2 regions of the Pseudomonas oryzae genome follow, and region 2 is predicted to be linked to the other one. Evidence: riboswitches for the same ligand, from Rfam matches in the RefSeq annotation. Region 2 holds a riboswitch; the other holds the start of a gene.
The links. Region 2 has a riboswitch for cobalamin ahead of cobG (precorrin-3B synthase). Riboswitches for the same ligand answer to the same signal wherever they lie in the genome.
Positions count from the first base shown of each region.

Region 1: another riboswitch for cobalamin. It lies ahead of BLT78_RS15545 (TonB-dependent receptor family protein); the one in region 2 lies ahead of cobG (precorrin-3B synthase).

Region 1 covers NZ_LT629751.1:3,459,804-3,467,193, forward strand. Annotated here, with positions in the region: gene dxs (1-deoxy-D-xylulose-5-phosphate synthase) at 1-946, shown strand, start outside; cobalamin riboswitch at 989-1,198, shown strand; gene BLT78_RS15545 (TonB-dependent receptor family protein) at 1,293-3,224, shown strand; gene BLT78_RS15550 (cobalamin-binding protein) at 3,272-4,081, opposite strand; gene BLT78_RS15555 (MFS transporter) at 4,081-4,503, opposite strand; gene ribA (GTP cyclohydrolase II) at 4,500-5,111, opposite strand; gene BLT78_RS15565 (ribose-phosphate diphosphokinase) at 5,300-6,205, opposite strand; gene BLT78_RS15570 (thymidine phosphorylase family protein) at 6,205-7,390, opposite strand, start outside.
Region 2 covers NZ_LT629751.1:2,192,669-2,200,058, reverse strand. Annotated here, with positions in the region: gene BLT78_RS09760 (Yip1 family protein) at 1-351, opposite strand, end outside; gene BLT78_RS09755 (DNA-J related domain-containing protein) at 514-1,107, opposite strand; gene ttcA (tRNA 2-thiocytidine(32) synthetase TtcA) at 1,287-2,111, shown strand; gene BLT78_RS21535 (cobalt-precorrin-6A reductase) at 2,240-2,968, opposite strand; gene cbiE (precorrin-6y C5,15-methyltransferase (decarboxylating) subunit CbiE) at 2,965-4,167, opposite strand; cobalamin riboswitch at 4,232-4,417, shown strand; gene cobG (precorrin-3B synthase) at 4,515-5,861, shown strand; gene BLT78_RS09730 (precorrin-8X methylmutase) at 5,858-6,484, shown strand; gene BLT78_RS09725 (precorrin-2 C(20)-methyltransferase) at 6,484-7,227, shown strand; gene cobJ (precorrin-3B C(17)-methyltransferase) at 7,220-7,390, shown strand, end outside.

The sequences.
Region 1 (7,390 bases), 1.3 Mb from region 2:
GTCCGGGCCGAAGTACTCGGCGGTGTTCGGCCAGTGGCTGTGCGACATGGCCGAGCAGGACCCGCGGCTGATCGGCATCACCCCGGCGATGAAGGAAGGCTCCGACCTGGTGGCCTTCGCCGACCGCTATCCCGAGCGCTACTTCGACGTGGCGATCGCCGAGCAGCACGCGGTGACCCTGGCCGCCGGCCTTGCCTGCGAAGGCGCCAAGCCGGTGGTGGCGATCTATTCGACCTTCCTGCAGCGCGCCTACGATCAGCTGATCCACGACGTCGCCGTGCAGGACCTCGACGTGCTGTTCGCCATCGACCGCGCCGGCCTGGTCGGCGAGGACGGGCCGACCCACGCCGGCAGCTTCGACCTCTCCTACCTTCGCTGCATCCCCGGCATGCTCGTCATGACCCCCAGCGACGAGAACGAGCTGCGCCTGCTGCTCACCACCGGCTACCAGTACAGCGGCCCGGCGGCGGTGCGCTACCCACGCGGCTCGGGGCCCAACACGCCGATCGCGCCGGAGCTGCAGACGGTGGAGATCGGCAAGGGCGTGCTGCGCCGCCAGGGCCGCCGCGTCGCCCTGCTGGTGTTCGGCGTGCAGCTGAGCGAGGCCCTGCAGGTCGCCGAGCGGCTCGACGCCACGGTGGTCGACATGCGCTTCGTCAAGCCGCTGGACGAAGCGCTGCTGCGCGAGCTGGCCGCCAGCCACGAGCTGCTGGTCACCGTCGAGGAGAACGCCATCATGGGCGGTGCCGGTTCGGCGGTCGCCGAGTTCCTCGCCCGCGAGGCCATCGTCCGTCCGCTGCTGCAGCTCGGCCTGCCCGACTGCTACGTCGAGCATGCCAAGCCGGCGGAGATGCTCGCCGAGTGCGGCCTGGATGCCGCCGGCATCGAAACCGCGGTGCGGACGCGGCTGGCGCTGCTTGAAGGAAATTCAAGACAAGCGGTCTGAAAGATGCTTGAGTTTCAGGACGCCGCGCACTAAGGTGCGCGGCGTTTTGCTTTTCGTCAGGGTGCGCGGGCCATCAGCCTGCGTTAAACGGGAAGCCGGTGCGCTCCATGCGAGCAAGGCCGGCGCTGCCCCCGCAACGGTAATCGACCGCAGGCCCGAGGCCTGCAACCTTGCCCAACGGCCACTGGGATTTCCCGGGAAGGCGGGCCAAGGGTCGACAGCCCGGAGACCGGCCCGGACGGATTCGACAGGTGTTGCGGAGGGCCGCACCGTCAGTCGCGCGCCGCGGCGCGTCTCTGTCTCCTGCCCTCCTCGAAAGTCTGCCTTCCACTTTTGAGGACTTCCCATGAAGCTTTCCCGTCTGGCGCTGGCCGTAGCCCTGGCGCCCACCCTGGCCCTGGCCGGCGAGCCCGCCGACGACGTCCAGCCGCTGATCGTCACCCGCGCCACCCCGCTGGAACAGCCGGCCCCGGCCAGCGTGCGGGTGATCAAGCGCGCCGAGATCGAACGCAGCGGCGCCCAACACCTGGTCGACGTGCTGCGCAACCAGGCCGGCGTGCAGCTGCGCGACGTCATCGGCGACGGCAGCCGCGCCACTCCCAGCCTGCGCGGCTTCGGCGAAAACGCGGTGAACAACACCCTGATCCTGGTCGACGGCCGCCGTCTCAACCAGCCGGCGCTGGCCGGCGCCGACCTCAACAGCGTGCCGCTGGCCAACATCGAGCGCATCGAGATCCTGCGCGGCGCCGGCACCGTGCTGTACGGCGACCAGGCGGTCGGCGGGGTGATCAACATCATCACCCGCACCCCACGCCGCAACGAGGCCTACGTGGAAACCACCCAGGGCAGCCACGACCTCGAGGCCTACCGCGGCCACGTGTTCCAGCAGCTCGGCGGCGGCTTCTCCGCCTACGCCAGCGGCGAAACCCGCCACACCGACAACTACCGCGACCACAACAACGCCGACTACAGCAACGCCTTCGGCCGCCTGCGCTACGATCACGCCCGGGGCTGGGCACTGTACGAATACCAGACGGTGGACGACGAGCTGCGCCTGCCCGGATACCTGAGCGAGGCCGAGCGCCGCGCAGATCGCAAGGCCAGCTACGCTGCCAATACCAACGGCTTCAACGACAGCCAGACCCAGGTGCACCGCTTCGCCGCCGAGCAGCGCCTGGATGAGATCTGGGCTGCCGACTTCGATTACAGCCACAGCGACCAGGATGGCGTCGGCGCTTACAACAGCGCCTGGGGCAGCTCGCCGTTCACCCAGGGCACCCGCGTGGAAAGCTTCAGTCCGCGCCTGACCGCGCGCTGGGACAGCGGCCTGGGGCGCAGCGAGTGGCTGCTCGGCCACGACCACATCACCAGCGACTACCAGGCGTCCTGGGGCACCGACTTCCGTCAGACCCTGCGCGACTGGTACACCCAGCTCAGCCAGCCACTCGGCCATGATCTGACCCTGACCCTCGGCTACCGCGCCAGCGAGGCCGAGGATCGCAACCATGCGGTCGGCAAGACCCATACCGACCGCGAAGGCAGCAGCAGCGTCGGCCTGAGCTGGCAGGCCGACGCACAGACCCGCGTGTTCCTCAGGCGCGAGGACGTGCTGCGCTGGGCCAACATCGACGAGAACGGCTGGACCAGCCCTGGCGTCGAGTTCCTCGCGCCGCAGACCGGCGAGTCCTGGGAAAGCGGCGTGGAATGGGACGACGGCGTGCAGCGCTACCAGCTCAGCGTCTACCGCCTCGACCTCGACGACGAGCTGATGTACGACCCCAGCGCTCCCGGCCCCTTCGGCCTCGGTGCCAACATCAACCTCGACCAGACCCGCCGCGACGGCCTGCTGCTCGAGGCGCAGCGTCAGCTGACCGAGCGCCTGAGCGTCAGCGGCCAGTACAGCTTCACCGACGCCGAGTACCGCGCCGGCAGCTTCAAGGGCAACGATGTACCTGGCGTATCGCGGCACAGCGCCGGTGCCCAGCTCGACTACCTGATCCTGCCGGGCCTCAACGGCCATCTGGAAGCACTGTACACCGGCGCCAGCTACCTGTCCGGCGACCACGCCCACGCCATGCCCCGCGAGGGCGGCTACACGGTGTTCAACGCTGCGCTGAGCTGGGACTATCGCCAGTTCACCAGCAAGCTGCGGGTCAACAACCTGACCGGCAAGCAGTACGACGCCTTCGCCAACTACTCCGTGTGGGCGCCAGGCAACAAGGCGCTCTACCCGGCCCCCGAGGAAGACGTGCAGCTGAGCGTCGGCTACCGCTTCTGAGTCCGGCCAGGAACGACGAGGCCCCGCACTGCGGGGCCTCGTCGTTTTCAGCGCGCCGTATCCAGCAGCGCGCACAGCTTCTCGGTGGCGGCGAGCATCTGGAAGCTCGGCCGCTCGATGCCCTCGTCGGGCACCTCCCAGACCTGACCGCGCTGCACCGCGGTCAGCTGCGGCCAGTCCTGCCAGGCCGCGGCCTGGCCCGGTTCGCCGACCAGGATCACCGCCGGGTCGCGGGCCAGCACCGCCTCGACGCTGACCTGCGGCGCCGGCAGCTGCAGATCGGCGAACACGTTGCGCGCGCCGCACAGGCGCAGGGCGTCGCTGATGATCTGCCGCCCGCCGAGGGTGTACAGCGGGCGATCCCACACCTGGTAGAACACCGTGAGCGGCTCGGCACGGGCATGCCGCGCGGCCAGATCGGCGAGGCGCTGGCGCAACCGGGCGGCCAGGCGGGTGCCCTGCCCGGCATGGCCGACCGCGGCGCCGATGGTCTCGAGCTCGCCGGCCAGTTCGTCGAGGCTGTGCGGCTGGGTCTCGATCAGCGGGATGCCCAGCGCGCGGAGCTGCGCGTGCATGGCCGGGCCGACGCTGTCCGGCCAGAGCAGGATGAGGTCCGGCTGCAGGGCGAGCAGGGCTTCCAGATTGAGCTGGCCATGCCGGCCGAGTGACGGCAGGTGGGCGAGCGCCGGCAGGCGCGGCCCGGCGTCGAGCACACCGACCAGGCGCTCGCCGGCGCCCAGCTCGACCATGATCTCGCTGAGCGAGGGGGCCAGCGCCACCACCCGCTGCGCGCCCTGCTGCGCCGCCTGCGCCAGGCCGCTGGCGAGCAGCAGGACGGCGAGCAGCAGCGGGCGCATCAGCCGAGCTGGCGCGGCAGACGGTAGAGGATGGCGATCACCACGCTGGCCAGCGCCAGCAGCAGCACGGGCACGCCGTGCAGGTCGGCGAGACGGCCGAGGGCGGCGATCCAGGCCGGCAGCATGGCGCCGAGCAGGCCGTTGCGCTGGGTGCGGGCCAAGGCTGCCCAGCCGGCGGCTTCGTCGGGAGTGTCGAGCACGCGCGCGCAGGCGATCAGCGCCAGCTTGAAACGACGGAACAGCGGCAGGCCGACGAACATCGACAGCAGCGCGGCGATGAACAGCGGCATGGCCAGCGCGGCCGGTAGCGGCGGCCGCGCCGGGCCGAAGGCGCCGAGCAGCAACAGCGGCAGCATGGCCAGCGCCAGCAGCCCCCACCAGCGACGGGCGAAGCTCAGCCGCTGCAGGCGCACCGCACTCATTCGTCCTCGGCCTGATGCAGGTTGCCGAGCAGGTGGCCGAGCTTGCCGGCCTTGGTCGCCAGATAGAACTTGTTGTGCGGGTTGAGTCCGCTGTGCAGCGGCACGCGCTCGGCCAGCTGGATGCCGTAGGTCTCCAGCGCCTTGAGCTTGCGCGGGTTGTTGGTCATCAGCTTGAGCTCGCGGATGCCCAGGTGGTCGAGCATCGGCCGGCACATGGCGTAGTCGCGCTGGTCGGCGCCGAAGCCCAGGCGCTCGTTGGCCTCCACGGTGTCGGCGCCGCCGTCCTGCAGCTCGTAGGCGCGGATCTTGTTGAGCAGGCCGATGCCACGCCCCTCCTGGCGCAGGTAGAGCAGCACGCCACGGCCCTCGGTGGCGATGGCGCGCAGCGCCGCCTCGAGCTGGGCGCCGCAGTCGCAGCGCAGGCTGAACAGGGCATCGCCGGTCAGGCATTCGGAGTGCAGGCGGCCGAGCACCGGTGCGCCGTCGGCCACGTCGCCCATGGTCAGGGCCACGTGCTCCTTGCCGGTGGCTTCGTCGAGAAAGCCATGCATGGTGAACACGCCAAACGGGGTTGGCAGCTTCGAAGCGGCGACAAAGACGACGGACACCGGAACACTCCTGCGAGATGTAAGGCGTCGATTGTAACAGCAGCATCGCCGAGGCGGTCAGTCGGGAATTGCATGGCAGACATGCCGGTGGAGAGCGGTCGGCCAGGGTCGAAAAGCCGCGCCGTGGTTTTCCGCCAGCCCTGGCAAGCCGGCCGGCGGACAATCGCCGCGCGAGTTGCCCCGCCTCGTCACGCCGTGCCGACGCCCAGCTGCGCCAGCGCTCCGGCCAGCAGCGGCGCGACGCTGACCGCGTTGCTCGGATGGACGATGCAGTCGCTGCTCCACACCTCGCGCACCCCGGCTGCGTGCACGCTGGCCAGCGCGTCGGCGGCGAACAGCGCGTGGGTCACCGCCACGTCCACCGAGGCGGCGCCGGCCGCCAGCAGCAGCTCGGCGGCGCGCGCCAGGGTGCGTCCGGAACTGGCCACGTCGTCGAGCAGTACCACCGCCCGGCCGCGCACGTCCAGCGCGGGCAGGGCGATGTCGACCTGCCGGTCGCCGTGGCGCTCCTTGCTGCACACGCCGTAGTCGAAACCATGCCCGGCGGCGGCAGCCTCGATCCACTGCCGCGACTCGGCGTCCGGGCCGATCAGTAGCGGATTGGCGACCTTGCCGGCGATCAACCCGGCCAGCAGCGGTGCGCCGGACAGGCTGAGCGCCTGGCCACGGGGGATCGCCTCGCCCAGGCTGGCGATGCGGTGCAGGTGCGGATCGACGGTGATCACCGCGTCGAACAGCCTGGCGAGGAATTCGCCGACCACCCGCTGGCTGACCACCTCGCCGGGATGGAAGGCGATGTCCTGACGCATGTAGGCCAGGTAGGGCGCCACCAGCAGCAGGCGCCGCGCACCGAGGCGGCGCGCCTCGCCGGCCGCCAGCAGCAGCTCGACCAGCTTCTCGTTGGGCCGATCGAGGCTGCGGTACAGCACCAGGGTGTCGGCCAGCGCGCCGTCCGCGCCCAGCGGCAGGCGCAGACGCAGCTCCTCGTCGGGGAAGCGGTGGCGTGCGATGCAGGCGGCCGGCAAGCCGGCTGCCGTGGCGAGGCGCAGGGCGGGGGCGGCCTCGTCGGCGAAATACAGCAGCTGGCAGCTCATCAGAACTCCACGAACAGGTGCGACAGCTCGGCGGCGCTGCCGATGGCGAAGCCGGCGCTGCGCTGGCAGGCCTGGCGGGCGAACTCCAGGTCGGCGGGGAAGGCCGCGTACACGCGATACAGCGGCGCACCGGCCTCGACCCGCTCGCCGAGCTTGTGCAGCAGGTCGACGCCGGCGCCCTGCACCTTGGGCGCGCCGGCCAGACGGGCGACGCGCGCCAGGTGCAGGTTGTCGATGGCGATCACCACGCCGTCCTGCTCGGCGCACACCTCGAAGGACAGCGGCGCCAGCGCCGGAGCGTCGGGATCGAAACCGCGGCCGCCCTGGGCGGCGATGATCGCCTGCATCTTGGCCAGCGCGCGGCCGGAATCGAGGATGTCGCGGGCGATGGCGAAACCGTCGCCGCCGCGCACGTCGGGATCGAACTCGAGCATGCGCCCGGCCAGGCGCAGGGCCTTCTGGCGCAGGTCGTTGGGCGCGCGCGGATCGTTCTCCAGCACGCGCATCACGTCGCGCGCCTCCAGCACCGGACCGATGCCGCTGCCCACCGGCTGGCGGCCGTCGGTGATCACCACGTCGATGGTCAGCCCCATGCGCGCGGCGACGAACTCGAACAGCTTGCGCAGGCGCTGCGCCTCGGGCATCGAGCGCACCTTGGCGGTCGGCCCGACCGGGATGTCCAGCACCAGGTGACTGGAGCCGGCGGCGACCTTCTTGGACAGGATCGAGGCGACCATCTGTCCCGGCGAGTCGATCGACAGCGGCCGCTCCACCGAGATCAGCACGTCGTCGGCCGGCGACAGCTCGCTGGTGCCGCCCCAGGCCAGGCAGCCGCGGTGCTCGCGGACGATCCCCTCGAGACTGGCGAACGGCAGCTCGACGTTGGCCAGCACCTCCATGGTGTCGGCGGTGCCGGCCGGCGAGGTGATCGCCCGCGACGAGGTCTTCGGGCAGAGCATGCCGTGCGCCGCGACGATCGGCACCACCAGCATCGAGGTGCGGTTGCCGGGGATGCCGCCGATGCAGTGCTTGTCGACCACCGGGTGCTCGTGCCAGTCGAGGCGGCGGCCGACGGCGGTCATGGCGTCGCTGAGGAAGTACACCTCCTCGCGGTCCAGCTCGCCCTGGTTGCAGGCGACCACGAAGGCGGTCAGCTCGATCTTCGAATAGCGGTGCTCGGCGATG
Region 2 (7,390 bases):
GGGCGTGGCGCAGTAGGCGGCAAACACGATCGAGTCGGTCAGGCTGGGGCTGGCATCGTAGGTGCGCGACATCCAGTGGATGAACGCGCCCATCACGGCGACGCCGGCCAGCATGGCCAGGTAGGACAGCACGGTCATCTGCAGCGCGCTCGCCTGGGTCAGGCGTACCGCTTCGCCGCCGGCGATCGACCAGCCGACCTGGGTGGTACCGATATAGGCGGATACGACAGGAATGGCCGCCAGGATGAGTACATGGCTCAGATACATGTGACTGATGGTTTCTTTGTCGCCACGAATCTCTTGCCATTCTTGATCAGGATGGGTGAAGAGCCCCCAGACGTGGTGAATCATGATAGGACACCTCTTCTTCGTTATATGCGAATCGACCCCAACGAGGCGCCGGAGGCACGTGGCCCAGTGCCCTCCGGTGCCAGACCGCTATCTGCGACCTTATGACGCAGTATAGGCGCCGCAGGCCTGGATGCCCGCTGTGCAGTAGAGCGATTTGGTCCCTCAGGCCGGCTTGTAATAGCGATCGAGAATTTCCATGGCCTTGTTGATCGACTGCAGGCGGGTGGTGCTGCCGCCGCGATCGGGGTGGTGCTGGCTGACCAGCTGGCGGTAGCGCAGACGGATCGCCGGGTAGTCGGCGTGCGCGTCGAGGCCGAACAGCTCGAGCGCCGCCGCGCGCTCCTCGCCGCCGTGCATGCGCGTCCAGAAGCTCTGCAGCAGCTGGGCGACGTCGGCTTCGCTGGTGTCGCGCAAGCGGGTTTCGTCCAGATAGTAGTCGCGCAGCGGATCGTGCCCGGTCAGCGCCTGCTCGCCCTCCCGCCAGGGGCCCAGGCGGATCAGCAGGGGCGCGATCTCCAGGTGCGCGCTGCCCTCCTGCCAGAGGCGGTCGCGCAGGCGGTAGAGGGCGTTGAACAGCAGGAAGTGGGTGCGGAACAGCACCAGCTTGTCGCTCAGCGGCAGGTTGGGGATATGGGTGCAATGCCCATCCCTGAGCTGGCGGATGAGCTGGTGCTCGCCGAGGCCGGCGGGCGCCTGGCGCAGCAGGGCGAGCAGCTGCTCGGTGAGGTCGGCGGCGGGATCGAAGGGCGTGTTCATGCCGGCAAGGCTAGCACGGGCCCCGGCGGCACCTGTGTAGCGGCGGTTCCGCGCGTGAACCGCCTCTCAGCGCGGGGCGGGCGGCGTGGCGACGATGGGGCTGGGGCGCGCGGGCGTTTGCGCGTAAAATGGCAGGTTTTCGTACTCCCTTTTCGCAGATCCCCGGATTCCACACCACCATGGGCACCCTTTCGGTCAACCAGAACAAGCTGCAGAAACGCCTGCGTCGCCTGGCCGGCGAAGCCGTCACCGACTTCAACATGATCGAGGACGGCGACAAGGTCATGGTCTGCCTGTCCGGCGGCAAGGACAGCTACACCATGCTCGACGTGCTGCTCTACCTGCAGAAGGTCGCGCCGATCAAGTTCGAGATCGTGGCGGTGAACATGGACCAGAAGCAGCCGGGCTTCCCCGAGCACGTGCTGCCCGAGTACCTCAAGTCGATCGGTGTCGAGTACCACATCATCGAGAAGGACACCTACTCGGTGGTCAAGGAGAAGATCCCCGAGGGCAAGACCACCTGCTCGCTGTGCTCGCGCCTGCGCCGCGGCACCCTGTACACCTTCGCCGACCAGATCGGCGCGACCAAGATGGCCCTCGGCCACCATCGCGACGACATCGTCGAGACCTTCTTCCTCAACATGTTCTACGGCGGCACCCTCAAGGCCATGCCGCCCAAGCTGCTCTCCGACGACGGCCGCAACGTGGTGATCCGCCCGCTGGCCTACTGCAGCGAGGCGGACATCGAGGCCTACGCCAAGCTCAAGGAATTCCCGATCATCCCGTGCAACCTGTGCGGCTCGCAGGAGAACCTGCAGCGTCAGGTGGTCAAGGAGATGCTCCAGGAGTGGGAGCGCAAGTCGCCGGGCCGTACCGAGATCATGTTCCGCGCCCTGCAGAACGTGGTGCCCTCGCAACTGGCCGACCGCAACCTGTTCGACTTCCAGAGCCTGAGAATCGACAACGACGCCACGCCGCGCTTCATCGACGTGATGAGCCTCTGAGCCGACGCCCTGCGCACCTCCGCGCACGCCAAATGCATCGGTGCGCACAGCGCACCCTACGGGCGGTCAGCACCTGATCGCCGCCGTGCCGCTCTCGTAGGGTGCTCCCTGCGCACCGCCGGCCAGCTCTACGCGAGCAGCGGCTGCAAGGCCTGCCATAGCGCCTCGACGCCGGCGAACTCGCGCTCCACCGCCGGCAGCGTCGGGCGCGCGAGGATCAGCACCGGCAGGCCGCGTTCGCGGGCCACCTGCAGCTTGGCCTCGGTGGCCGCGCCGCCGCTGTTCTTGCTCACCAGCACATCGAAACCTTCCGCCGCGAACAGCGCGCGCTCGGCCTCCAGGTCGAACGGGCCGCGGGTGGCGATCACCCGTGCGCGGGCGTTGCCCGGATGCGCGTCGAGCACCCGCACGGTCCAGAACTGCCCGGCGGGAATGGCGTCGAGGTGCGCCAGCGGTTCGCGGCCGAGGGTGAAGAACGGCCGGTGGAAGGACTCCAGCGCCACGCTCAGCGCGCGCCAGTCGGCCACCTCGCGCCAGTCGTCGCCCGCGCCGGCCTGCCAGCCGGGACGGCGCAGCGCCCAGCAGGGAATGCCGGCGAGCTGCGCGGCCTGGGCCGCGTTGGCGCTGATCCGCGCCGCGTAGGGATGGGTGACGTCGAGCAGCAGGTCGATGCCTGCCTCGGCGATGAAACGCGCCAGGCCCTCGGCACCGCCGAAGCCGCCGACCCGCACCTGGCAGGCTAGGTCCTGCGGCACCTTGCCCAGCCCGGCCAGGCTGTAGACGTGTTCCGGACCGAGGCGCCGGGCGATGGCCAGGGCGTCGCCGACGCCGCCGAGCAGCAGGATGCGCCGGCTCACGGCTTGCGCACCTGCAGCAGGGTGATCGGCAGGGCGCTGCGCCAGGTGTCGAAGCCGCCGAGCGGCTGCGCTTGGGCCACGGCGATGCGGGTCAGCTCGCCGCCGTGTCGTTCGCGCCAGGCCACCAGGGTCGCCTCGCTCTGCAGGGTCACCGCATTGGCGATCAGCCGGCCGCCGGGCTTGAGCGCCTGCCAGCACTGTTCCAGCACGCCGGGGACGGTAACCCCGCCGCCGATGAAGATCGCATCTGGCGCCTCCAGTCCGTCCAGCGCCTCGGGCGCGGCGCCGGCCACCAGCTGCAGGCCGGGCACGCCGAGGGCGTCGCGGTTGTGGGCGATCAGCAGCTGGCGTCCGGCGTCCGCCTCGATGGCGATGGCCCGACAGCTGGGGTGGGCGCGCAGCCACTCGATGCCGATCGAGCCGCAACCGGCGCCGACGTCCCACAGCAGTTCGCCCGGCATCGGTGCCAGGCGGGCGAGGGTGATGGCGCGCACGTCGCGCTTGGTCAGTTGGCCGTCGTGGCGGTAGGCGTCGTCCGGCAGGCCGCAGGTCAGCGGCAGGCGCCGGGCGTCCACGCCGGCGACGCATTCCACCGCCAGCAGGTTGAGGTCGGCGACCTCGTCCACCGCCCAGCTTTCCGCCAGGCCGTCGAGGCGTCGCTCCTGCGCGCCGCCCAGGTGCTCCAGCACGCTCAGCCGGCTGGGGCCGAAGCCGCGCTCGCGCAGCAGGGCGGCGATGGCCGCCGGGCTGCGTCCGTCGTTGCACAGGATCAGCAGGCGCTGGCCGGCATGGATGTGCAGGTTGAGCGCCGCCAGCGGCCGCGCCACCACCGACAGCACGGTGGTCTCCTGCAGCGGCCAGCCGAGGCGCGCGGCGGCCAGCGAGCAGGAGGAGGGCGCCGGCAGCACCCGCAGCTCGTCCGCCGCCACCTGGCGCGCCAGGCTGGCGCCGACGCCGAACAGCATGGGATCGCCGCTGGCCAGCACGCACAGTGGCGTGCCGCGCCGCTCCAGCACCGGCGCCAGGCTGAACGGGCTCGGCCAGCTGTGCCGCGTGGCGCGGATCTCCGCCGGCAGCAGTTCGAGCTGGCGCCGCGCGCCGACGATCCGCTCGGCCGCCAGCAGCGCCCGACGCGCCGCCTCGCCCAGCCCGGCATAGCCGTCCTCACCGATTCCCACCACCGTCAGCCACTGCGTCATGAATCCGTCCTGCCTGTTGTCATGCGGCCCGACGGGGGCATGTCGCGGCGCCGCGCAAAGCGGGCATAATAGCGCCTTCGTCGGTGCCTGATGGGCTTGCCCATCGGCCTAAGAGGGAACACGGACCACCGTGGCTGCCCCCGCAACTGTACGCAGCGAGTCTGTCGCCCGAATGCCACTGGGAAACCGGGAAGGCCGCGACCGATGCCGACCTGCCAGCCAGGAGACCTGCCGACGACGCTGGTCGCGAGTGCCAACATCGGGCGGGGTGTACCGATGCCGTAGAGTCCTGCCGTGGGCGGGATTCGTCTGGTCCGGTCGCCGCGTCTTCGTTTCAGGTGACCCTCGTGCGCGACCCTTCCCCCTTCCCGGATCCATCCGGGCCACGCCCTTCCGCGTGCCCCGGCCTGCTGCGCATCGTCGCCGCGCTGGACGGCGGCATCTGCCGGGTCAAGCTGGCCGGCGGCCAGCTGTCCAGCGCCCAGGCGCGCGCCATCGCCGCCGCCGCTGCGGCCTGCGCCAGCGGCGTGCTGGAGCTGACCAACCGTAGCAACCTGCAGATCCGAGGCGTGCGTGCCGAGCGCCAGGACGAGCTGATCGCCGCGCTGCTGGCCGCCGGCCTCGGTCCGCGCACGCCCGCCGCCGACGACGTGCGCAACCTGCTGCTCAGCCCCGCCGCCGGTCTCGATCCCGCCGCGCTGCTCGACGTGCGGCCGCTGGCCGGGCAACTGCTCGACCTGCTGCAGGACACTCCCGCATTCCACGCCCTGTCGGCCAAGTTCGCCCTGCAACTCGATGGCGGCGAAGCCCTGGCCATGCTCGAACACCCCCACGACCTCTGGCTGAGCGCCATGCCCGGCGACGCGCCGCTGCTGACCTTCGGTCTGGCCGGCTGCCCGGGCGACGCGCCGCTAGCCGCCGTCGAACCGGCGCAGGCCGTAGCCTTGGTGAGTACCGTGCTGCGCCTCTTCCTCGACCTGGCCGGTGGCGAACACAGCCGCATGCGCCAGCTGCTGGCCGCACTGCCGGTCAGCGAGTTTCTGCAACGTCTGCAGGCGCGCCTGCCGTTCCCCCTGCGCCGCGACGAGGTCGTGCTGGGCTGGCGGCGTCCCGCTGTGGCCGCAGGCGTACCGCTCGGCGTCCATGCCCAGCGCCAGGCCGGCCGGCAGATGATCGTCGCCGCCGCCCCGCTCGGGCGCCTCGACGCCGCGCAGCTGGCCGGGCTGGCCGCGCTGGCCGATCGGTACGGCGCCGCCGGCCTGCGCCTGACCCCCTGGCAGGGCGTACTGCTGCCGGACATCCCGGCGCAATACGCCGCCAGCGTGCGGCACGAGCTGGCGGCGCTGGGCCTGCTGACCGATGCGGCCGAGCCGCTCGGCCAGCTGGTGGCCTGCACCGGCGCCGCGGCCTGCGCCCGGGGCCTGGCCGACACCAAGGCCGATGCCCGGCGCCTGGCCGAGCGGCTGCGCAGCGCCGGCGTGCGCCCGCAGGTGCACCTCAGCGGCTGTCCGCGCTCCTGCGCCGCCGCTCATGTCGCCCCCTTCACCCTGCTGGCCCAGCCCGGCGGGGAGTATCAGCTTTACCGGCGCGTCGCCGGCCAGCGCGGTTTCGGCCGCCTGCTGGCGCCGTCCCTCAGCATCGACGAGGCCGGCGCCTGGCTCGCCGCGCCGTCCGCATCAGGAATCTCCGCATGATCGACTACATCCGCGACGGGCAGGAAATCTACCGCCAGTCGTTCGCCACCATTCGCGCCGAGGCGGACCTGTCGGCCATCCCGGCCGACCTGGAAAAGCTCGCCGTCCGCCTGATCCACGCCTGCGGCATGGTCGACGTGGTGCAGGATCTGCGCTTCTCAACGGGCGCCGGCGCCGCCGGCCGCGCCGCGCTGGCCGCCGGTGCGCCGATCCTCTGCGATGCGCGGATGGTCGCCGAGGGCATCACCCGCGCGCGCCTGCCGGCGGGCAACGAGGTGATCTGCACCCTGCACGACGCCGGCGTGGCGGAACTGGCCCGCGAACTGGGCAACACCCGCTCGGCGGTGGCGCTGGAGCGCTGGCGCGAGCGGCTGGCGGGTAGCGTGGTGGTAATCGGCAACGCGCCGACCGCGCTGTTCTACCTGCTGGAAATGCTCGACGCCGGCGCGCCGAAGCCGGCGCTGATCCTCGGCATGCCGGTGGGCTTCATCGGCGCCGCCGAGTCGAAGGAGATGCTCGCCGCCGACAGCCGCGGCGTGCCCTACGTCATCGTGCGCGGCCGCCGTGGCGGCAGCGCCATGGCCGCCGCGGCGGTCAACGCTCTGGCCACGGAGGTGGAATAATGCGCAAGGGACGTTTGCTCGGCCTCGGCGTCGGCCCCGGCGACCCCGAACTGATCACCCTCAAGGCCCTGCGCTTGCTGCAGTCGGCGCCGGTGGTCGGCTACTTCGTGGCCAAGGCCAAGGCCAGCAAGGGCCAGGGCGGCAACGCCTTCGGCATCATCGAGGAGCACCTCACCGACGCCCAGCAGCGCCTGCCGCTGGTCTACCCGGTGACCACCGAGAAGCTGGCGCCGCCGCTGTCCTACGAGGATGTGATCGCCGACTTCTATGACACCTGCGCGGTGCAGATCGCCGCGCACCTGGACGCCGGCCGCGACGTGGCGGTGATCTGCGAGGGCGACCCGTTCTTCTACGGCTCCTACATGTACCTGCACGACCGCCTGGCCGCGCACTACGAGGTCGAGGTGGTCCCCGGCGTGTGCTCCATGCTCGGCTGCGCCTCGGTGCTCGGCACCCCGCTGGTGTACCGCAACCAGAGCCTCTCGGTGCTCTCCGGCGTGCTGCCCGAGGAGGAATTGAAGCGCCGCCTGCAGGGCGCCGAGGCCGCCGTGGTGATGAAGCTCGGCCGCAACTTCGACAAGGTGCGCCGGGTGCTGCAGCAGCTCGGCCTCGACCAGCGTGCCCACTACGTCGAGCGGGCGACCATGGACAACCAGCGCATCGTGCCGCTGGACGAGGTGGAGCCGATGTCCTCGCCGTACTTCTCGATGATCCTGGTGCCCGGGGAGAAGTGGCGTGGCTGAACTCGACCGTCAACGGCCGCCGGCCATCGTCATCCTCGGCCCCTCCGCCCTGGCCACCGCGCGGCGCTTGCAGGGCCTCTATCCGCAGGCCGCGATCCACGGCCTGCGCGCGCGGGTCGACGACGTCGAGCAGCCCTATGACGACTTCGGTGAGACCCTGCGT